Litorilinea aerophila: one gene and its partner. The protein of the gene in region 1 binds, or shares a complex with, the protein of each later gene. Links are inferred from orthologs where the notes say so. Each region holds a gene or a part of one and is shown in the gene's direction. Other genes may lie near its edges. The genes, in order: xseA and xseB.

What was found.
Region 2: the proteins of xseA (region 1) and xseB are in contact, whole or in part, in a cryo-EM structure (PDB 8TXR), measured with the Escherichia coli proteins. The link is inferred for Litorilinea aerophila from one-to-one orthologs.

The regions. Positions count from the first base shown.
Region 1 is NZ_VIGC02000025.1:58,097-69,412, forward strand. What follows is about bases 4,829-7,607. They hold xseA (exodeoxyribonuclease VII large subunit), read left to right. Parts: upstream 4,829-5,495; coding sequence 5,496-6,719; downstream 6,720-7,607. Other genes in these bases: arsN2 (arsenic resistance N-acetyltransferase ArsN2), read right to left, coding at 4,829-4,833; FKZ61_RS17515 (ArsR/SmtB family transcription factor), read right to left, coding at 4,928-5,353; FKZ61_RS17525 (tetratricopeptide repeat protein), read right to left, coding at 6,763-7,275; FKZ61_RS24070 (SH3 domain-containing protein), read left to right, coding at 7,382-7,607. Also shown: FKZ61_RS17490 (class I SAM-dependent methyltransferase), read right to left, coding at 1-757; FKZ61_RS17495 (branched-chain amino acid transaminase), read right to left, coding at 799-1,752; MocR-like pyridoxine biosynthesis transcription factor PdxR, read right to left, coding at 1,792-3,216; arsM (arsenite methyltransferase), read right to left, coding at 3,453-4,268; more of arsN2, read right to left, coding at 4,306-4,828; more of FKZ61_RS24070, read left to right, coding at 7,608-8,383; FKZ61_RS17535 (phosphotriesterase family protein), read left to right, coding at 8,457-9,377; FKZ61_RS17540 (two-component regulator propeller domain-containing protein), read left to right, coding at 10,104-11,316. UniProt on the Escherichia coli protein: Bidirectionally degrades single-stranded DNA into large acid-insoluble oligonucleotides, which are then degraded further into small acid-soluble oligonucleotides.
Region 2 is NZ_VIGC02000021.1:34,611-45,885, reverse strand. What follows is about bases 4,222-6,959. They hold xseB (exodeoxyribonuclease VII small subunit), read left to right. Parts: upstream 4,222-5,342; coding sequence 5,343-5,576; downstream 5,577-6,959. Other genes in these bases: FKZ61_RS15590 (B12-binding domain-containing radical SAM protein), read left to right, coding at 6,273-6,959; FKZ61_RS15595 (divergent PAP2 family protein), read left to right, coding at 5,561-6,040; FKZ61_RS15605 (DUF309 domain-containing protein), read right to left, coding at 4,222-5,070. Outside these bases: FKZ61_RS15625 (hypothetical protein), read left to right, coding at 1-718; FKZ61_RS15620 (MurR/RpiR family transcriptional regulator), read right to left, coding at 779-1,645; FKZ61_RS15615 (polysaccharide deacetylase family protein), read left to right, coding at 2,161-3,336; FKZ61_RS15610 (SDR family oxidoreductase), read left to right, coding at 3,362-4,138; more of FKZ61_RS15605, read right to left, coding at 4,162-4,221; more of FKZ61_RS15590, read left to right, coding at 6,960-7,610; FKZ61_RS15585 (HAD family hydrolase), read right to left, coding at 7,642-8,355; FKZ61_RS15580 (L-fucose isomerase), read right to left, coding at 8,776-10,572; FKZ61_RS15575 (DUF4432 family protein), read right to left, coding at 10,728-11,275. UniProt on the Escherichia coli protein: Bidirectionally degrades single-stranded DNA into large acid-insoluble oligonucleotides, which are then degraded further into small acid-soluble oligonucleotides.

The DNA.
Region 1 (11,316 bases):
CCTCCTCGGGCGCCTGCTGGAGCAGCGCTCGGATGGCTGCCACCTGCAGGGCCGGCGTTTCCATGCGCGCCACCCAAGAGGCAAAGTCCAGTCGCAGCGCCCACGTGAAGGCCGCTTCCCCCTGGAAGCCGGCCCGATCCAGCATCGCCAGCCACTGGCCGACGGTATGATCCCGGACGTGGGAGGGATCCCGCAGCAGCTCCATGGCCTGGACGTGGGTGTCCACGGTGAAATCGTCGAAGGAGACCACATCCGCCAGCAGCAGCCGGCCCGGCCTGGGGCCGGCGCGCAGCACCCGGCGGAATTCCCGCAGGGCCTGCAAGGGATGGGGCCAGTGGTGGGCGCTGTAGCGGGAGGTGACCAGGTCGAAGCTGCCCTCTGGAAAGGGCAGGGCCTCCACATCGCCCAGGCGGAACTCCACGTTGTCAATGCCCCGCTCCCGGGCCAGCCGGCGGCCTTCCGCCAACATCTCCTGGGAGAGATCCACCGCGATGACCTGCCCCACGTGGGGGGCAAAGGCCAGCGCGGTGTGGCCAGGGCCACAGCCGGCATCCAGCACGGTCTCGTCGCCCCGCAGACGGGCCAGCGCCAGCATCTGCTCCAGCTCCACGCCCCCGGCGTGCACCTGGCTGGCCCGATAGTGGGCTGCGGTCTGGCTAAACTGGCGGCGGACCGCCCCCTTGACGTCGGCAGCCTCTTCCTGGCCCGCCGGTTTTTCTGGCATGGTCGTCCCTTTGCCCTCGGTTTCCGTGTCCATGTTGGCACTCCCTTTGGACTTCATCCCGTCCTCTTTATCCTTTATCCCTTCCCAATGCTTTCCGCGGCCGTCCGTTCCGTCTCGAAGACTGGCGTCAGCCAGTGGCGGTAGCGGGGTTCCCGGCCCCGCACGACCCGAAAGTAGAGATCCCGCAGGGCCTTGGTCACCGGCCCCAGCTTTCCGTTGCCCACGGGCCGGTGATCCACGCTGGCGAGGGCGGTGATCTGGGCGCCGGTGCCACACAGGAAAGCCTCATCCGCCACGTAGAGCTCCGTGCGGTCGATCTCCCGCTCTATCACGTCCAGCCCCAGCACTTCCCGGGCCATCTGGATGATGGAGCGGCGGGTGATGCCCTCCAGCACGTTGCTGGAGATGGGCGGGGTGTAGAGCACGCCGTTCCGCACCACGAAGAGGTTGGACGCGCTGCCTTCGGCAAGGTGGCCATCCTGGTTGAGGACCAGGGCTTCGTCGAAGCCGTTGAGCACGGCCTCGCTCTTGGCCAACGCGCTGTTGACATAGCTGCCGATGAGTTTGCCCCGGGCCGGGATGGCCGTGTCGTCCACCCGTCGCCAACTGCTGACGCAGGCCCGGGCCCCTTCTTCTGCCGGGATGTAGCGCCCCATGGGAATGCTGAAGATGGTGACGGCGTCCCGGAGGTCGTGGAGGCGGACGCCGATGGTTTCGTCGGCTTTGTACAGGATGGGGCGGATGTAACAATCCTCCTGCCAGCCCTCCGCCCGTAGCAGCTCCAGGGTAAACGCGGCCAGATCTTCCGGGCTGTAGTCCAGTTGGGCCAGGAGCAGCTTGCCACTCTCCAGGAAGCGGCGATAGTGGTCCAGGATGCGGAAGACGTAGAGCTGCCGTTCGTCGGCATTCCAGTAGCCGCGCAGGCCACCGAAGCAGCCCGTGCCGTAGTTGAAGGTGTGGGTCATTACGCTGATCCGGGCCTCCTCGATGGGTCGGATCGCACCGTTAAAGAAGGCGAAGCGGGTCATGAATGCAGATTCCTTTCCAGTTGGGCCCATAGGGCGGGTTTAGACCAGGGGCAGCCAATCCGACGGGGGCTCGATCACCGACTCCTGGCGGTCCAGCCGCTCCCGGATCAGGTTGGCCAACACTTCCACCCCCTGGGCAATCCATTCAGGGGGCTGAGCGCCAAAGCAGAGACGCAGATGGTAGTCGGGGCTGGGCCTGGTGAGGAAGACCTCGCCTGGGGCAAAGGCCCAGCCCTGCTGCAGGGCGGCCTGTTGGAGATCCGCCAGGGTACTCCGACGGGGTAGGGTCAGCCAGACACAGAAGCCCCCTTGGGGGCGGGTCCACTGGACCGCGGGGGGCATGTGATGCCTCAGGGCCGCCAGCAAGGCATCCCGGCGCTGGCGATACAGGGGCAACACCCGCCGCAGGTGACGTTTCAGCCCGTCCTCGTGGAGAAAACGCGCCAGGGCCCGCTGGAGCAACGGCGGACTGCAGAGATCCATCGCCCGGCGCAGGGAGAGCAGGCGCTCGTGGATCGGCGGCGGCGCCACCACGTAACCCAGGCGCAGGCCCGGCATGAGCAACTTGGAGAAGCCCCCCACGTGGATCACGCTTTCGCTCCGATCCAGGCTCTTCACCGCGGGCGGCGGCGGCCCCTCATAGCTGAGCCGCGCGTAGAGGTCGTCCTCCACCAGCAGGAAGCCGTACTGCTCGGCTAGGGCCAGCAGTTGCGCCCGACGGGCGGGTGTCGCACAGACGCCCGTCGGGTTCTGAAAGGTGGGCACGGTGTAGAAGAAACGGGGGCGCTGCTGGATGGCCAGACGCTCCACGGCCTCTGGGATGGGTCCCTCCTCGTCCAGAGGAACAGCCAGAGGCTGCACGCCGTGGGCCTTCAGGGTGTGCAGGAAGCCCAGATAGGTGGGCTGCTCCACCAGCACCGGCTCGCCGGGCCGGGCCAACGCCTGGGCCACCAGGGCCAGCCCCTGGGTCACGCCGGCCACGATCAACACTTCGTCTGGAGTGACCGCCATCCCCCGGTCCTGTAGAAGACGGGCTACTTCCACCCGGAGCAGGGGATCCCCCTGGGAGGCGCCATAGCGCACCATCTCGAGGGCCTCGCCGCGGCATTCATCCAGGGCCTGCCAGAATTCTTGGGCGGGAAAGAGGCTGGCATCGGGCGCGGCGTCGGCCAGAGAGCGCAACCCGGCAATCTGCCCCAACTGCAGGATGTCGTTGACCACCGCATCCGGCGTCAACTGGCGTCCCAGGCTCTGGGCCGGAGGGCGGGCCTCCACATGCCGGCTGACGAAGGTCCCCCGGCCCACGGTGGCTTCCACCAGACCCGCATTTTGGAGCTCATGGTAGGCCATTTGCACTGTGACCCGGGTGACCCCCAGGGTGCGGGCCAGCTCGCGGACGGTGGGCAGCTGGGTGCCGGCAGGCAATCGCCCCTGGACAATCTGGAGCTTGATCTGTTCTGCCAATTGTTGATAGAGCGCCGGTCCGGCCTGCCGGTCCAGCTTTAGGGAAAGGCCCAGGGCAATCCCTCCTTCCTGCAGATGGGTCTCTTGGGCAGATGGGCTGAAACAATTTGCAATTGTACTGGGACAATGGGGCCTGATCAAGGGACAATGTGTCCAGGGAGAGGAGTCCAATGTTTAGGGGCGAAGCGCGCGGTGTGGCCAGGGGGACGCGGACGCGTCCCCCTGACCCTGCCCCATCACAGGGGGCGTCGGGCCGTGATGGCGCTGCTGGTGAAGCGGCCCACCAGGGCCTCCAACACCGGCCGGGGCAATGGGTGGGTGGCCAGCTCTTCCTGGGGAGCCAGGTCGGCCAGGGTGTAACGATGTTGGACCTGAATCTCGATCTCCTGGAAGCCGGCTGCGTCCAGGAGCTGCCGGTACTGGTCCATGGTCAGCGCGCCGGCGATACAGCCCGCCCAGCTCAGGGCCTGGCGAATCTCCGCCTCGCTGACGGGCAGGTCCGCCAGGTCGCCGTCGATAACGATGTCCGAGATGGCCAGCCGGCCGCCGGGCCGGAGCACCCGAAAGGCCTCGTTCAAGGTCTGGTCCTTGTGGGGCGAGAGGTTGATGACGCAGTTGGAGAGGATCACATCCACGCTGGCGTCCGGCAAGGGGAGATCCTCAATGTCGCCCTTGCGGAATTCCACGTTCTGGATGCCCAGTCTGGCGGCGTTGCGGCGGGCCAGGGCCAGCATCTCGTCGGTCATGTCCACGCCATAGACGAACCCCTGGGGACCTACCCGCTGCGCGGCCAGGAAGACATCCAGGCCTCCGCCCGAGCCCAGGTCTAGGACCACTTCACCGGGCTGCAGGCCGGCCAGCGCGGTGGGATTGCCGCAGCCCAGGGAACTGCTGGCTGCCTCGGGGGGAACCAGGGCCAGCTCTTCCGGCGAGTAGAGGCTGCCGCAGCACTCATCTCCGCAACAGCTCTGTTCGGCCTGCTGGGCCCGGGCGCCGTAGTAGGCTCGGACGTTCTCTTTGATCGATTCGGGCGTGTTGGGCAGGTGATTCATGGTCATTCCTTTCTGTGATAGGTGGTAGACGACAGCGTTATGCTTCATCGGGCAGCAGGGAACCGAGCTGGCAGACCATGGCCTGGGCTGTCTGGGGGCAGGCGCTGACAAACTCCAGGGATGCCTGCACCGCCGGTTCCACCGCGTCCCGAGGGATGGGGGCAAAGCCATGTCGGACGAAATAGTCGACCGCGGTTTCGGTGAGAAGGTAGAGTTGTTGCAAGCCGCGCTGCCGGGCCAGCTCCAGGGTGGCCGCGGTCAGCCGGGCGCCAATCCCCTGATGGCGCCAGGGTGCAGCCACGGCCACCGAGCGCAGCAGGCCGCTCTGCCCGTAGATTTCCAGGGCGGCGCTGCCGACCAGTTCATCTCCGGCCCACGCCGTCAGCCCGGCTGCCACCGCTTCCGGGAAGCCCTCTTGGGGCAGCCCGCTGGCCTGCAACAGCGCCAGCACCGCCGGGACGTGCTCAGGCGTCAGGGGCTGCAGGGCCACCGGTGGCCCGGACGGTTGCCGGTGGTGGGGTGGGGGATGGGCGGGCACGGGGCGTTCAGGCGCTTCTCGCTCCATAGATGGCGTTCCTTTCATTGATAGATAGAAATATATCAATATATTCGACCTCAAAAAACCCGGCCTAGGGCCGGGCTGGTTGGGGCTTCCCAGCTCAGGCGGACACTTCCTCCGGCCGTTGAGCCGGTCCAGCCGCCAAATCGGCCATGAGCCGGTGCAGCTCCGCCAGGATCTCCGGGCGTGTGTGGTAGTAGACCCACACCCCCCGTTGCTCCGCTTCCAGCAGCCCTGCCTGGCGCAGGATCTTCAGGTGGTGGGAGATGGTGGGCTGGGACAGGGAAAAGTGCTGTTCGATGTCGCAGACGCAGACCTGTCCGCCGTAACGGCTGAGCAGATCCACGATCTGCAGCCGCACCGGATGGCTGAGGGCCTTGAAGAGGTTGGCCAGCCGGGTCGCCTCGCCCTCCTCCAGCCGCAACCCCGGCAGCAGATTGCAGCAGGCATCCGGCTGTCGGGTGGTCGGGCTGCTGGCGCTGGGTTTATCCGTGATATGTGTGCTTTCTGCGGTCATCTCGTTCATGGGTCCCAGGATACCCAATAAATTGAAGTTTGTCAATATCTCGATCTTGTGACTTCGCCGCTCGCCACGGGCTGTCCGGGTTCCCCATTCCCGGTGCCCTGTGCTAGAATGGCCCCAGATTGAGCCGGCGGAAAGGTCCAGGATGAATCCCATCACAGTTTCGGCGTTGACCACCCATATCGTGGCCCTGTTTGAGCGGGACGAGCTGTTGCGAGATGTCCAGGTCACCGGGGAGGTGAGCAACTGGAAACGGGCAAACAGCGGCCACATCTACTTCAGCCTGAAGGACCAGGGCGCCAGCATCGCCGCGGTCATGTGGCGGGGCAACGCCATGGCCCACAGCTGGCTCCCCCGGGAAGGGGATCAGATCATCGCCCACGGCTATGTGGGGGTCTACCCGGACCGGGGCGTCTACCAGCTCTACGTGAACCGCATCCGCCCGGCCGGCCGCGGCCAGCTCTATGCCCGCTTCGAGGCTGTGAAGCGCCAGCTGGAGGCCGAGGGGCTCTTCGCCCAGGAGCGCAAGCGTCCTATCCCGCCCTGGCCCTGCCGGCTGGGCGTGGTGACCAGCCCGGACGCCGCCGCGCTCCGGGACATTCTGCGGGTGCTGGCGGCCCGCTGGCCCCTGGTGGATGTGGTGGTCTTTCCCACCCTCGTGCAGGGGGGGGAAGCGCCGGCCCAGATCGAGGCTGCCCTGGCCACGGCCAACCGCTATCACCTGGAGGTGGAGGCCATCGACACCCTCATCCTGGCCCGGGGCGGCGGCAGCATCGAGGATCTCTGGGCCTTCAACGAGCCCCAGGTGGCCTACGCCATCGCCCACAGCCACCTGCCCGTGGTCACGGGCATCGGCCACGAGACGGACTTCACCATCGCGGACTTTGTGGCCGACCTGCGGATGCCCACCCCCTCGGCCGCGGCCGCCGCCGTGGTGCCGGACCGTCAGGAGGTGTGGGCCACCCTGGTCAACCGGCGCCGCCACCTGGATCAGCTGGTCAACCGGGCGTTGGCCCGCTGGCGGGACCAGACCGACCAGGCCAGGCTGCGTCTGCTGCGCCTGCACCCGAGCCGGCAGTTGGACCGGCAGCGGCAGGCTCTGGACGAGCGGGAGCGCCGGCTGCACAACGCCATCTGGAACCGCTTGCGCCAGCTGGCCGAGCGCAACCACGCGGCCTACCAGCGCCTGGAAGCCCTGAGCCCCCGGCGGGTCCTGCAGCGAGGGTATAGCATCGTTCACCGCCAGGACGGTCAGGTGGTCGTCGATCCGGCCATGGTGCCGGTGGGGGAGCTTCTTACGGTGCTGGCCGCCCGGGGCGCCTATCAGGTGCAGCGGGTGGAGAACGCCCCCGAGGCTCCCAACCGTTGAAGTGACCTGCGTTGAGGTGACCTGCCCTTTGCGAGGAGATCGCTCAATTCTGGCGTGCGTAGAGGGTGTACAGGGCCTGCCGGGCCTGTTGATAGTCTGGGGCCAGTTCCAGGGCCTGGCGGTAATGGTCCATGGCTGCCTCCCAGAGGCCCTGCTTCTCGCAGATCTGGCCCAGATGGTAGTGGGTGTAATGGCGGGCTTCGAAGCGCCGGGCCTGGAGGGCCTTCTGGAACCAGGGGATGGCCTCTTCCCAGCGCTCTTGGGCCATGAGGTAGGTGCCCATGTCGTGGTAGGGGTTGCCGAAGTCGGGGTCCAGGGCGATGGCCCGCTGACATTCGGCCATGGCTGCTTCGTAGAGGTAGAGGTTGGCGTAGATGGAGCCCAGGAAGGTGTAGGCCTCTGCCGTGGGGAAATAGGCAATGGAACGGCGATAGGCCGCCATGGCACCGGCCCAATCTCCCTGGGTTTGCAGGCGATAGGCCTGGTTGAAGGTTTCCCTGGCCTGCTGCCAGGCGCGACGTCGATCGTCGGGCAGTTTGTCCGGTGGCTGCAACATGGAGCGTACTATGCCACACTCCCCAGAGGGGTGTCAAAGCTTTGAGGAGTCAAGGATGGCTTGGACGAGGATTTTGGGGCGCCGTGTACACCGGCGCAGCGGTTGGATGGTTGTCGTGTTGGGGGCTGCCCTGCTGTTGAGCGGCTGTGGCTTCCTCTTCGGTGGTGCCGGGCCCGAGCCCACCCCGACCCCTCGGCGGGAGCTGGTTCCCACCTTTACCCCCACGCCGGCAGATGCCGCTCCCGCCCAGGAGCCAGCGGCGCCGGCTGTGGCCCAACAGGAAGCGCCGCCCACGCCGGTCCCCACGGCGACACCCCGGCCGGACGAGCCCACGCCCGAGCCGCCGCCGGCGGTTCCTACCGACACGCCCACCCCCACGCCTGCCCCTGCGCTCCCCAAATTGACCGTGCTCATCGAGGCGGCCAACGTGCGCAACGGGCCGGGTACCAGCTACGGCCTGGTGGGCGCGGTGACCCGGGATCAGCAGTTTGACATCGTGGCCCGCAACCCAGAGGGGACCTGGTGGCAATTCTGCTGTGTCAACGGCCAGCAGGGCTGGATCTTCGGCGATCTGGTTCAGGTGGAGAACGGGGACAACGTCCCCGTGGCGGAGAACATCCCGACGCCGCCGCCTGTCGTCGCGGCTCCACCGCCGCCCACGGATACGCCGGCCCCGGCTGCCGCACCGCCACCTGCGGCCGATCCGTGTGCCAACATCGGTGGGGATGGCTGCAAATTCAAGGTGCGGGAGGGACCCAAGTTCGGCAACAATGGGGGCATGGAGTTGAAGCTCCAGCTCTTCTTCATCCACAGCGGCATCGATGGCGGCCAGCCCCAGGGCAGCTACTTTGTGGTCCTGATCAAGGATGGCGTGAAGTTGCCCATCGGCGACCATGTGCGCAGCATCGCCCTGAACAAGAGCGACGGTCCCCTGGGCCCCTACAACTACGAGTACAAGCTGGGGCTGGACCAGCTCCCCGGCAACACGGTGGCCGGCAACTACGTCATGTACGTGTTGGACGGTAACGGCGAGCGGGACAGCCAGGATTTTGCCTTCTCTGTGCCGGAGGGCCAGGGGGAGATCTGGCTGGTGTGGGACCAGGGGTAGGTTCCACCGGTCATGTAGCGTATCCATGCCACGGCCAGGGGCGAAAGTCTCGGAGCGAAAGGAGCGGCCGGCCATGTCCCACCTGATCACCACCCTGGGGCCCAAGAGCGAAGCGGAGCTGGGCATGATCCTGCCCCATGAGCACATCTTCGTGGACCTGGGACCCATCGAGGAGGCCAACTACCGCCGGGCTCGACCGGAGGAGGTGATCCCGGTCATGGCGCCGGAGATCGAGAAGATCAAGGCCCTGGGCGTCACCGCGCTGGTGGAGTGTACGCCCGAGGGGGTTGGCCGTCGGGCTGACATCGACCTGGCCGTTTCGGAGGCGACTAATTTCCCGGTGGTGGTGCCCACGGGCATTTACCGGGAGCCCTGGGTACCGCCCTGGGCCCAGGCGGCCACCGAAGATGAGCTCTACGAGTGGATGTTGCAGGAACTCACGGAGCAAATCGGGGATACCGGCGTGCAGGCCGCCTGGATCAAGATCAGCGCCGGCGACGACGGCATCACCCCCTGTGAAGCCAAGATCCTGCGGGCTGCTGCCCGGGCCGGCGCAGCCACGGGCGCGGTCATCGGCTCCCACACCATCCGGGGGCGGGTGGTGTGGGAGCAGTTGGATATCCTGGAAGAAGCTGGCTACACCCCCGAGCGCTTCATCTGGATCCATACCCAGGCGGAGCCGGACTTTTCCCGCCACCTGGCCGTGGCTCGCCGGGGCGCCTGGATCGAATATGACGCCATTGGCAGCGAACGGTACAGCGACGAGTATTTCATCCACCACATCCGACAGGTGCTGGAGGCCGGTCTGGGGGATCATCTCCTCTTGAGCCACGACCGGGGCTGGTATGACCCCTCCAAACCTGGCGGCGGCACCCCGAAGCCCTACACCTATCTCAGCCAGGTCCTGTTGCCCAAACTGGAGGCGGCCGGTCTGGATTCGGCCACCCTGCGCCAGTTAACCCACACCAACCCCTTCCGGGCCTTCGCCCGCTGACTCCCTCCTCTCCCCACAATCTAGGTCCGGCCGCCCGGCCCGACAGGAGGGCATCCGTTGCCTTTCCTGTCCCCGACGGGCATGGGTGCCCCGTCGTAGGCGCAGCCCGCAGCTGCGTAGCCGTCGCCGCTCCTTCACCTGCCCGGATCTGGTGCCATCGTGCGGTTAGAAACCGCACCTACGGTAAGGCCCGCCATCCGCGCGGATTGAGTGCCCCGTCGTAGGCGCAGCTCGCAGCTGCGCAGCCATCGCCGCTCCTTCACCTGCCCGGATCTGGTGCCATCGTGCGGTTAGAAACCGCACCTACGACCAAGGCCGCCATCTGCGCGGATGGGGTTCAATAGGAACGGAGGGCGGGTCTCCGGCCCGCCAAGGAGGCCGGATCTGGGGATACCGACGCCCGTGATCTAACCCCAGATTGTTCGTGTAGACCAAAGTGGCCGTAACCATACGGACCTGGCAGCCGTCATGGAAAATGTAGGGCTTACAATCTGTTCAAATTGTGTTGACAATCCGCATCGACTACCCTATAATATGTCAACATCAAAAAGATGAACGGGATTTATGACCGGTAACAGTCAATATAAATTGAAGAACGGGGAGAGGCAGACGGCCCAGCTCCTGATGAACCGCAAGCAACTTCCACACCATCGCCGAAAATCCGGCAGGCATCCTCTGAAACGGCTTCCCCAAGTTCGATGGGGCCCGGTGATCTTCCTGTCCTTGATGGTCTTGCTCGGCAGCATCCAGCGCCACGAGCTGCCCATCTATGCCCAGGGCTCCCCCGATCCACGCTGGACGCGCTTCACCCAACAGTCCGACCGGCTGGCTTCCAACAACGTCTGGTCCATTCTGGTGGATGAAGGGGCCCTATGGTTCGGCACCGACAACGGCGTCAGCCGCTTCGACGGCACCTGGACCACCTACCCCAGCCTGGGTGAGAATGCCCAGACCAATGCCGAGGGACTTCCGGACCTGGGGCACTTTACCCCCAATGGTCTGACCCTGGCGCTGGCCCGGGATCCGGAGAATGGTCATGTCTGGGCGGGGACGGACACGGGCAGCGTGGCCCGCTGGGACGGGGATACATGGCACCTGGTGGCCCAGTTCCGTTCACCCGTCCATGTGTTGGTTGCTTTCGGCGGACGCCTCTGGGTGGGGACCGATCAGGGGCTCTACAGCGTGGCGAATGGGAATGAGGCCACGCCAGCGACCGCCCTGGGCGAGCAGCCCATCTACGCCGCTTTGGCCGCGGACGACGTCCTCTGGCTGGGCGCCCTGGATGGCCTGTGGCAATACCGGCAGGGGGAGTGGCGGCAGATTGCCAGCGACCAGCCCTACTTTTCCGCCGGTGTCTATGCCCTCTGGATCGATAACCTGGGGCGCATCTACGCCGGGACCCCCTTCGGCCTGGTCTGGGGCTGGTCCTTCGGATCCAACTGGCACCTGGTGGAGACCCTGGACGAGCTGAGCAAGCCGGCTCTGGTCCAGGCTCTGGCCGGTGACTTTCAGGGGGATGTGTGGGCCGCCACCGACGGGGCCGGCGCAGTGGTCTATGACCCCCGGCAGGATACCACCCGGGCCTATGGCATCACCGGCGATCCCAACCTGACCACCCGTTTTGTCCGGGATGTGGCCGTGGACCAGGATGGCTCTGTCTGGTTTGCCACGCCGGCTGGCGTCTTCCGCTATCAGAAGCAGATGTGGTTCAACGACGAGCAGGGCAGTTCCCTGGACGATCCGCTGAACTACATCAACGACCTGCTGGTAGCCCGGGACGGCACCCTTTGGATTGCCACCGGCGGGGCGGGGGTGCGCCACAAAGTAGGCGTCACCAGTCGGGACCGGGTCTTCGGCCCGGAGGATGGCGTCCCCAGCAGCGTCCTCACCCTGGCCGAGGATAGCCAGGGGGGCATCTGGATCGGGACCTTCGAAGGGG
Region 2 (11,275 bases), on another replicon or contig:
CTTCAGCCTGGTGGCCTGGCATCGCTGGCAGGAGCGCCAGCGGGCCGGCGTCCATGCGCCTGGGCTGGTAGCCCTGTCGGCCATCCTGTTTGGGCTGGCCTGCGCCAGCAAACCCACGGCCTGGTTCATGGCCCCTTTCTATGGGCTGCTGCTGGTGGGGCCCGAGGTGACAGGGGGCGGCTGGCGAGAGGTACTACGGGCGATCCCTACCCTGCTTCGGCGGGCCGCGCCGGCCCTGGCGATCTTCGGGCTGCTCATCGTCCCCTACCTGGCGTGGGACGCCGCTGCCCTCTACGACGACGTGTGGCGCTGGAGCAGCGGCCAGGGAGAAACCGGCTACCAGATCTGGGGCTGGGGCGCCAGCAACTTCGTGCTGGCGCTAGGGCTGGTCCCGGATCGCTTTGCGTACTGGCCGTTCTGGATTCCAGAGCTGCTGGTGGCTGTGCCGCTCCTGGCCTGGCTAATCCACCGGCAGCTGCGGGACAACACCCTGGCCCAGGGGTGCTGGCACTACGGGCTGTTCCTCTTGGGCTTCTTCTACGTCAGCCGCTTCCTCAACGAGAATTACCTGGGATACATCCTGGCTTTCCTGGCGGTGGGCATCCTGGCCCGGGAGGAGCCCTGGATGGCCGCCGGGCCAACGCCGGCAAAGGCACGGGAAACAGCACCGCCAGGAAGGATCCCGCCAATGCCCCAAAGAAAAGGCGCCGGATCGTAGGATCCGGCGCCTGCTGCTCTGGGCCAACGTGTGTGCGCCCCACCGAGGATGAACCGGCCGCTACTGCTCACTCTCCAGGGCGTCCAGCTCCACTTCCCGGCGGGTCAAAAATTCGTAGATCCGGTTGAACTCTTCCAGGCGCGCATCCACCGACTGGGGGCTGTCCTTGCTGGCCACCTGGACCAGGGCGGAAAGGGCGGCCACCAGAGCGACGATACTGGGCAAGGGGCCGGCCACATCGGTGGGTGCGTACATCACCTGGTCGGACATGCGGTTGACGGGGCTGGCCAGGGAGCCCACGATGCCCAGGGTGGCACAACCTCGGGTGCGGGCGTAGGCCAGGGCGTTGGCCACATTTTCACCGTACTCTGTGGCACTGATGCCCACCACCAGCATGTCGGGCGTCAGGCTGAGGAGCGTCCCAGCCAGCCGCACCGGATCGTCCGCGGCGGCCTCGGCCGAAATGCCCCGATGGCGGAGCTGCTCGGCAGCCATTTCGGCGACGGTGTTGGCGTAGCCCTCGGCGATGAGCACGATATGGCGGGCCTGCTCCAACATGGCAGCCACCCGTCGTACGTGGTCAGGGGGATTGTGGATCAACATCTGTTTCAGGTTGTGTTGCTCCTGTTCGGCCCGATCTTTAAAGGCGCTGGCCGGATCCTCCGGCGAGAGGGCTCGAGGTTCGTAGGCGGCGTAAATCTCCGCCTTGACCTGTTCACGAATGTCGTTCAGCAGCTCCGGATAACCGTTGTAGCCCAGCCGCTGTGAAAAGCGCACGACGGTTGTGGTATCCACTCCGACCGAGTATGCCAACTGGGCCGCAGTCATGAACGACACTTCGTAGTAGTTGCTCAGGATGAAATCGGCAACCTTGCGGTAACTGCGGCTCAGGTGATCATAATACTCGCGGATCTTTTCCCTGTACATGGATCCCCCAAATCCAACTGGTCAGACTTGAATTGCTTCGGAACGATGATGGTCGACGGGCCCCCCCTCTGGCCAGCCTGGCGTAAATCCCCTGGCAGAAGTGTGGAGATGCGGCCACCCGGTCTCTGGTGGAAACGCTCTGGCGCATTTCTGCCGGGATTTACCAGATGCCGGCCAATCCCGGCGGGCGGGCGAGCAATTCGTCGCGTAGACGGTGCGCAATACAAAAGGCATGGCAGTCAACCGCATCGCCCAAGGGCCGGTAAACTGCCATGGAAGTGCACTGAATTGTCCAACCAGTATAGTTTAGACAATCTGCCATGTCAACCCAAGCCACCAATGAACAATAGATTGTCGAGGGCGCCCGCAGGAGCGGCGGGCATCCGGATCTTGCCATCGAAAACTGGACGTTGAAATTGCTCAAGCCTGTCCCCCATGATACCATTGCAGCCATGGCACAGGGATATTCTGGAAGATCCATCCAATCCGAAGGTCTGGACTGTGGGCGCCGGCGTATGCTCGTGCCCGTGCTCTTCCTGGCCATAGCCCTGTTGATGGCGGGCTGTGGCTCCCGGGCGGCTGCCATGCCCAGGTCAACCGCCACGCCGGCCCGCTCGGCCCAGGTCCAGGCAACGCCCTCGCCGACCAGCACCAGGACGCCCCGGCCGTCCGCCACGCCGACCCGTACACCCAGGCCGACCCAGACACCGACGGCAACGGCAGCGACAGCGCCTGCCGACACCCCCACCCATGTGGCAGATTCGCCGCTACCCACACCCTCCCTTGCCGCCGGCAGCCCCCTCACGGCCACCGCCAGCACCACCGCTACCCTGCCGTTGACTGCGCTGCTCCAGCTGGCGGTGCCCCAGGTGGCCACGGCCCTGGCCAGCCCAGTCCCTGGTCACCCCACGCCGCCGACAGTCGTCCTGTTGCCCACGCCCACCCCGACGCCCCTGCCATCGCCCACGCCCCCGATGGAGCCCACCCCAGACGGCGTGGTGCGCACAGTCCGGGTGCCCATCCTCATGTACCACTACATCAGCGTGCCACCGCCCGGCGCAGACATCTACCGGCAGGATCTTTCGGTGAAGCCTGAGGACTTCGCTGCCCACCTGGACGCCATCCAGGAGGCCGGCTACACCACCATCAGCCTCTATGACCTGATCGCCCACTTGACCCAGGGCGCTCCCCTGCCAGAGAAGCCGGTCATCCTCACCTTTGACGACGGCTACCGGGACAACTACGAAAACGCGTTTCCCCGCCTGCGGGAACGGGGCATGATCGCCACCTTCTTCGTGGTCACCGACTTCATCGATGAACAGCGCCCCGAGTACCTGACCTGGGACATGGCCCGGGAAATGTACGCGGCGGGCATGTCCATCGAGTCCCACGGCCGCAACCATATCAGCCTCAAGGGCAAAGATGACGACTACCTGGTCTGGCAGGCGCTGGGGAGCCTGGAGACCATCGAGTACGAGCTGGGCGTCCGGCCTCGCTTCGTCTCCTACCCGGCCGGCGACTACGATCAGCGGACCATCGACATTTTCCGCAGCGCCAACTACTGGGCCGGCCTCACCACCATCCAGGGAGCCACCCACCGCAGCGACAACCTTTTCGAACTGCGCCGGGTCCGGGTGCGGGGAACCACCACGCCCCAGGAGCTCCTGCGCCTGCTGGCCCTGGACTGGTAGGCTGGGCTGAAGGGAGTGGAATGCCATGCCACCATCGACAGCGCCCCTTGACGGTAAAACGGCCCTGGTCACCGGCAGTAGCCGGGGCATCGGCCGGGGCATCGCCTTAGCCCTGGCCGCCCAGGGCTGCAATGTGGCCGTCCACTTCGCCCGCAGGCGCCCGGAGGCCGAGGAGACAGTCCAGGCGGTGATGGCCCACGGCGTCCAGAGCGCAGCCTTTCGGGCCAACCTGGCCCGGGAGGAAGCGGCCCGCCAGCTGGTGGCCGAGGTGATGGATCGCTTCGGCAGCGTGGACATCTTCGTGGCCAATGCGGCCAGCGGGACCCTACGGCCGGCCCTGGAGCTGGAGGCCAAGGCCTGGGACTGGACGTTCAACATCAACGTACGCAGCGTCCTGGCCGCCGTTCAGAGTGCGGCGCCCGCCATGCGCCAGCGCGGCTGGGGCCGGGTCATCACGGTGACCAGCGCCGGCAGCCGGCGGGTGATCCCCCACTACGGCGTGGTGGGCATCAGCAAGGCCGCGCTGGAGGCCCTGACCCGCTACCTGGCCGTGGAGCTGGCGCCAGACGGTATCACCGTCAACGGGGTCAGCCCCGGCTTCGTGGAGACCGATGCGCTGGATTTCTTTCCCAACAAGGATGAGATGCTGGAGAGGGCGGTCCGGGCCACGCCGGCAGGCCGTCTGGTGACGCCGGAAGATGTGGGGCAGGTGGTGGCCTGGTTGTGCAGTGACCAGGCCGCCATGATCGTGGGGCAGATCATCGAGATCGATGGGGGCTACGGCCTGTTGGCCCAGGGATAACCGCCTGGGCAGCAGGAACGGGCCTACTCACCCTGGGCGGGCGGAGATTCCGGGGCGGTGGACGTGGACTCCGGGCCGGCCTGCGCCACCAGCTCGATCTTCGGGAAGCGGGCCGGGTCGAATTCGGCCAGGCGCTTCGGCCCCAGGGCGGTGATCTCCCGGTGGATGGCCTCTGCCTGGGCCCGTAGCTTGCCGATGTGGATGCCCTGACAGACGTCGGGCAGGCCTCGCAGGCGGGGCAATCCCCGCCGGAACATCTTGAGGGCGCCGTTCCATTTGCCCCGCTGGATCAGGAGAAAGGCTACTCCTACCTGAAGGATCCCCTGATACATCTCCCGAATCGGTCGGGGTTCGGCCAGCCAGGCCTCCTCAAAGTGCTCGTGCTGCTCGAAGAAGTGGCCCTGGTTGAACGCTTCCACCCCGGCCCGGGCTTCCTCGGGGAGCACATCGTCCCAGCCTTCGGGGTAGCGCACGGGCGGCTGCACGTGCCGGGTGACCACGTCCACCAGCTGCTCCATCATGCGGCTGCGGGCCCAGGCGTGGTCGGCGCCGGCCCGCCGGGCGGCCTTCAGGGTCTCCACATCCACATGGCTGCCGAAGGCGTAGATGGGCACCTGGCGGGTGTGGGGGCGGATCTTGCAGCGTTCGATGGCCCGGTACCAGTCGCCGGGTGTGTTCAGATCCACCAGGGCCAGGACGGGAAAGGTCCGGTCCACGGCTGCCACGAAGGCCTCGGGCGTCTCCACCGTCACCGGTTTTCCCCCCGCGGCCCGGATCACATCCTCCAGCCGGGCGGCGAAGAAGAGATCTGGCTCCAGGCAGACGACAGTCGGCGGAGGAGCCGGCGGCAAAGTGGACGCGGCCTCATCCTGGCCGGCTGGCCGGTCATCTCTAGCGGTGTCTCGTTGGTGGGATGGCTGGGATGGGCACATGGGCATTTCTCCCGGCAACAGTCAGATCGGATCACACGTGCAGCAAACAGCGTAACGACAAGTATACCGTAACACAAGGCGAACCTGGCGCACAACTCCCCCGCCCCCGCGATGGAATCAGCCCCACAGGGTTCCTGGTTTTGCACGTTCTTTTGGTATACTGCTCTTTTGGTATACTGATCTTGACATGCAGAAGCATATATCCGTTGAAGGGCGAGGCGACCGGGAAACCAAGACCCCATGGCGGGAGCCAGGAAGGCTAGTGAGCAGCGATGAGTCAAACACAATCTGAACCCACCTACGAAGAGGCGTTTGCCCGCCTGGAAGAGATTTTGGCGGCGCTGGAAAACGGCGATCTGCCCCTGGAAGAGACCCTGTCCCTCTACGAGCTGGGCGCGACCCTGGCCGCGTATTGCACCCGCAAACTGGACGAAGCGGAGCTGCGGGTTCGCCAGTGGCAGCCGAACGACGAAACAGTCCCGTTGGAAGAATGGCAAGAGAGCTGAACACCGTGGTCGACGCGCTCTGGGCCAATCCCATGTTGTGGATTCCCATCAGCGCCATGGCCGGGGTCCAACTGTTCAAATTTATCTACGAGTGGATCCGGGAGGGCGACTTTGACCTCCACGTGCTGGTGCGCACCGGGGGGATGCCCAGCAGCCACTCGGCCATGGTGACCAGCCTGGCGACGGCCGTGGGCCTGCGGGAGGGGCTGGACAGCGCGCTCTTTGCCGTCTCCACCGTCTTCGCCCTGATCGTGATGTACGATGCCCGTGGGGTCCGCCAGGAGAGTGGCAAACAGGCCCGGGTGGTCAACCAGATCGTGCGGGAGCTGTTCAGCGGTCAGCCTATCAGCGAACAGGAGCTCAAGGAACTTTTGGGGCACACCCCCACCGAGGTCATCGTGGGGGCTATCCTGGGTTTTGTCTACACCCTGTTGGTCCTTCCCTACTTCGCCGGGGGCAGGTGACGGCCGGGAATTTTTATCAAACAATTCAGATTAATCCTTGGCCAGTCATTCTCTCTATGGTATGATGGGCACCTGATTGGCGCGCGGCAAGGGAAGGTCTCTTTTATTTTTTTAAACACAGGATGGGCACCAGCGCAAGTTGGTGGGCATCCCTGTCGCGGTGAGTATTGTGCTCGTCGGGCATATCACCGTTCGTGGTCAATTGCGCAATCGTAGCGACAGTGGAGGAATTATGCGACGTGTTGTCTTAATTCGACCCAAACGTGATGGCCGCATCTTCGGCAAGGCCCCTGGCTCCCCATACACCTTGATGCGCCTGGCCTCGCTGGTGCCCGAGGAAATCCCCGTGGAAATCTGGGATGAAAACCTCTACGATCTGCCACTGGACACCCTGCGGGAGGGCGACCTGGTGGGCATCTCGGCCATGACCACCGACATCGACCGGGCCGAGGTCATCGCCCGCCGGGCCATGCAGCAGGGGGCCGGCGTCGCCATCGGCGGCGTCCACGCCACGCTGCTGCCGGAACATGTCCAGACCTTTGCCCACAGCACCATGGTGGGTGAAGGCTACTTCACCTGGCAGCAGCTCATCCAGGATTTCGCCGCCGAGGGCATCAAAGGGATGAAGCCCGTCTACCGGGACGAAGAGTGGGCCAACCTGGACGGCATCGCCACCATCACCGACCGGGTTATCCAGATGGTGGACGAAAACAAAAACTACTGGACCCCCTACCTGGAGATTACCCGGGGCTGCCCCCGCAACTGCTCCTTCTGCACGGCCATCCGGGTCAGCGGCCGGCGAATGCGCCTGCGCCCGGTGGAGGAGGTGGTGGACGAGATCCAGCGCCGCGGGATCAAGCGCTTCTTCCTCACCGACGACAACTTCGGACTGAACTTCACCACCGCGCCGGACTACTGCGCCGAACTCTTCGAGGCCCTCAGCAAGCTGGATCTCCAGGGCTGGACCTGCCAGTCGGAGATGAGCATTGCCAAGCATCCCGAGCTGCTGGAAATGAGCCGGGCCGCCCACCTGGACAAGCACTTCATCGGCTTCGAGAGCGTCAACCCGGACAACCGTCGGGAGCTGGGCGGCAAGTCCAAGGGGCTGGCCAGCGGCGCGGAGGAGGCCATCCGCATCATCCGGGGGACCGGCGTGGGCGTGGTGGGCCTCTTTGTCATGGGCTTTGACGAGGACACGCCGGCCACCTTCCAGGCCATGTGGGACTTCATCCGCACCAGCGAGCTGGACAGCGTCAGCATCACCATCCTGACGCCCTTCCCAGAGACGCCCTTCCGCAAGCAGCTGGAACAGGAAAACCGGCTCCTGGATATGCCGTGGAAGTACTACGACACGGCCCACGTGACCTTTGTGCCCAAGAACTTCACCGTGGACGAGCTCCGGGAGGCCTACGACTGGCTCTGCCGCAAGACCTACAGCCCTTGGCAGATTGCCCGCCGGGGACTGCGCTCCCTGTGGCGCTATCCCCTCAGCCAGGTGGGGAAGAAGGCCTTCGGCAGCTTCAGCACCGATTATGGCTACCGGCGGACGTACGCGTATCGGAATACGTGATGGGGATTGGGTGATTAGGCGATTGGCTTTATCAGCCGACGCTTTGACGCCCCGGGCCTTTTTCCAGACGGGCCGCTGCCCACAACTGCTGGCATTGCTCCCACGTCAGATCGGCCAGGCTGGCCACGGCCAGGGTGGGTGGCCCTTCCTCTTCCAGGAGGGCGGCCAGCTCTGGCGTGGCGGTGAGCTTTCCCACAGCGACGCTGGCCATGCCGGCCCGGCGGGCTGCCTGGATGCCGTGGATGCTGTCCTCCAGCACCAGGCACTCCTGGGGCTCCGCCCCCACGGCCGCGGCGGAAAGTAGAAAAAGGGCCGGGTCCGGTTTGCCCCGGGGCAGCACTGCGCCGGTCAACAGGGCCCGGAAGAAGTCCCCGATATCCAGGCACGCCACCGTGGCCACAATGTTGGCCATGGGCCCCGACGAGCTGATCACCTGGGCCACCCCGGCTGCCTGAAAGCGCTCCAGCCACTCCTGGACGCCCGGCAACAGCTCCACCCCTTCCTCCTGCAGCAGACGCCGAAACAGGCGTTCCTTCTCCGCGCTGATCTGGGCCACCCGCTCCGGCGTGGCTTCCTCTCCCAGCAACTCCGGCAAGATTTCACTGTTGGGCCGCCCGAAACCGGCCTGAAAGGTGGCAAAGTCGTAAGCCACGCCGTGGCGCGCCATGACATCGCGCCAGGCCCGGAAATGCAATATCTCCGTGTCGGCAATGGTGCCGTCCAGATCCCACAATACGGCGCTCACAATGTTCTGTCCTCGCGATCGTTTTTTCCGAATCGGTTTGAAATGACGCCACTGTAGAAACCACAGATTTCACACATTGGCACAGATGACACGGATGACACAGAGAGAGCTGAAAACACATCCCTGTCTTTCACGATTTCGACGCGGAGTCGGCATCCGCAGAAGTCGGGCCAGACGGGACGGCGTCCCATCTGAGGATGCTCCCTCCGCCAATGGGCCACCATCGCGCAGTACTGACTCTGTGTTCATCTGTGAAATCTGGGGATCCAACCCAGATCCGGTTGGCCATTGTACGGACAAGTCGGCCAGCCGGCAAGCCCCAGGCGCCGCGCGCGAAAGGCCCCAGTCCAAGGGTTTGGTACCCAGCTGGACCGGGGCCTTTCGATTCAGAAGGTGAGCTTTCCTGGCGGCAGGCCTGGCTCAGCCGTAGAGGGGGCCGAAATTGGCACAGGCCCGGAAGTCCGCGCCCATGGGCTCATTGGCCCCGAAGGCCGTCCAGGCGCTGGGGCGGAAGATGCGCTCCTCCGGCACGTTGTGCATGTACACCGGAATGCGCAGCATGGCGCACAGGGAGATGAGGTCAGCGCCGATGTGGCCGTAGCTGATGGCCCCATGGTTGGCGCCCCAGTTGTTCATCACCGTGTAGACATCCCGGAAGGGGCCGCTGCCGGTGATGTTGGGAACAAACCAGGTGGTGGGCCAGGTGGGATTGGTGCGCTCGTCCAGGATGGTGTGCACCTCGTCGGGCAGCTCCACCGTCCACCCTTCGGCGATCTGCATGGCCGGCCCCAGCCCCTGGACCAGGTTGAGGCGGCACATGGTCACAGGCATATCCCCACGGGTGCGGAAGCGAGTGGACCAGCCGCCGCCCCGGAAGTATTCCAGCATGCCCGCGTGCCAGGTGGTGGCATCCAGACATTTGCCGGCCTCCTCGGGCGTAATCTCCCAGTAGGGCTTCATCGCCGGCTTGCCGTCGATGCTCTGCTCGCCGGTGCCGTCCAGCGCGGCCGGCCCCGAGTTGATGAGGTGGAGGATGCCACCCGCGGCCCGGCCGGTGAGCTCGTAGCCGGTGACCCGTTTCACCGACGCGGGGCTCCAATAGGTGCGAACATCGGCGAAGACCTGGGCGGCGTTGGTAAGCAGATGGCCGAAGAGCATGGAGACGCCGTTGAGGGCATCGTTTTCCGTGGCCACGATGTAGGGCGGCCGGATGCCGTTCCAGTCGAAGGAAGAGTTGAGGATGGCCTCCAGGAAGTCACCGTTGGGCAGGTGGTCGGTCCACTGGCGCTGCCCCTGGAAGCCGGCGGCCAGCGCGTTGTGGCCCAGGGCTTCCTCGCCGTAGCCCAGCTCGGCCAGACGGGGGTTCCCCACCATCAGATCCCGGGCGATCAGGGCCATCTTGACCGAGGTGGCCCAGGCTTCATCCTTCTCGGCCCGGCTCTGCTGTTTCTCCGGCGGGTTGTAGTCCTTCCCTTCCCGGCAGTTCTCCTTTACCCAGGCCAGGGCCCGTTGGAACTCCTCGGGATCGTAGATGCCCCGCTCCATGCGCCGCACGAACTCCACCATGTCAACCGTCTCCACCCGCATGCCCAGGTAGCGTTCGAAGAAGGCGTGATCCACGATGGAGCCGGCGATGCCCATGGAGACGCCGCCCATGGCCAGGTAGGACTTGCCCCGCATGTTGGCCACGGCCAGCCCGGCCCGGGCAAAGCGCAGCAGCTTCTCCTGTACATCCTCCGGAATGGAGGTGTCACCCGCGTCCTGGACATCTCGGCCGTAGATGTTGAAGACGGGCAGGCCCTTCTGGTTGTGGGCAGCGGAGACCGCAGCCAGGTAGACGGCGCCAGGGCGCTCAGTGCCGTTAAAGCCCCAGACAGCCTTGGGGATCAGCGGATCCATGTCCATGGTCTCAGAGCCGTAACACCAGCAAGGGGTCACGGTGATGGAAACCCCTACGCCTTCCCGGCGGAACTTTTCGGCCGTCCGGGCGGCTTCGGCCACGCCGCCGATGGTGGTATCGGCGATGACGCATTCTACGGGCAGGCCGTTGTAGTGGCGCAGATTTTCACTGAGCAGGTTGGCCACGGCCCGGGCCATGGCCATGGTCTGTTCTTCCAGGGATTCCCGGACACCGCCCAGGCGGCCATCGATGGTGGGACGGATGCCGATCTTGGGCATCTCCCCGATGAGCCGATTTTGGGGCGGGTTGACCACCATGTTTTGGATGTTGGCCATGTGAACGTTCTCCTTGAAATTCATTATGGTAAAAATAACGATGACAGGCCTGATGGGGACGGCAGAGTAAATTATTCATCGAGAAGGGAAATTTCGAATTTTCCATTCTCCATTTTCCATTCTCCATTGTTCATTGCTCAGGCGGACTGCTCCAGGATCTGCTGGATGTGGGCAGCCATGGCTGTCGTTTCCTGGGGCGAGAGGACGCCCGCCTCCATTTCACACTGGAAACTTTCGCCTGGGCCCAGGGTGCGGATATTTCCCTTGGCCTTCTCAGCCGTATAGCCTTCCGGCTCGGCCGTGGCCGGCAACACCAGCCCCAGCGCGTCCTGGTCCGGCGTGCGGCAGATCCAGCGCACGCCCTTGTCCAGCTCCGACGGCCGATGGCGGAGGTAGTCGGCGCTGCCGTCCGGGTGGACCTGCATGCTGTGGGCCCAGCCGTCGGCGTCGGCCAGGTAGTCGATGATGAAGACGACCTCCGGGTCGAAGGCCAGTTCCGGCGCCAGGACGTGATGCTTCTCCGGGTGTTCTGCCAGCTCCTGCAGGAACTCCACATAGCCGGGGCCGGGCCGCACGTGGGAGGGGATGCTCCGGCGCACCCGGACATGTTCCGGCGTGGCGTGGGCGCTGTAGACCAGCCGCCCGTGGTCCACCGGCCGGAAGTTCACGTGGGCCAGGTACATGT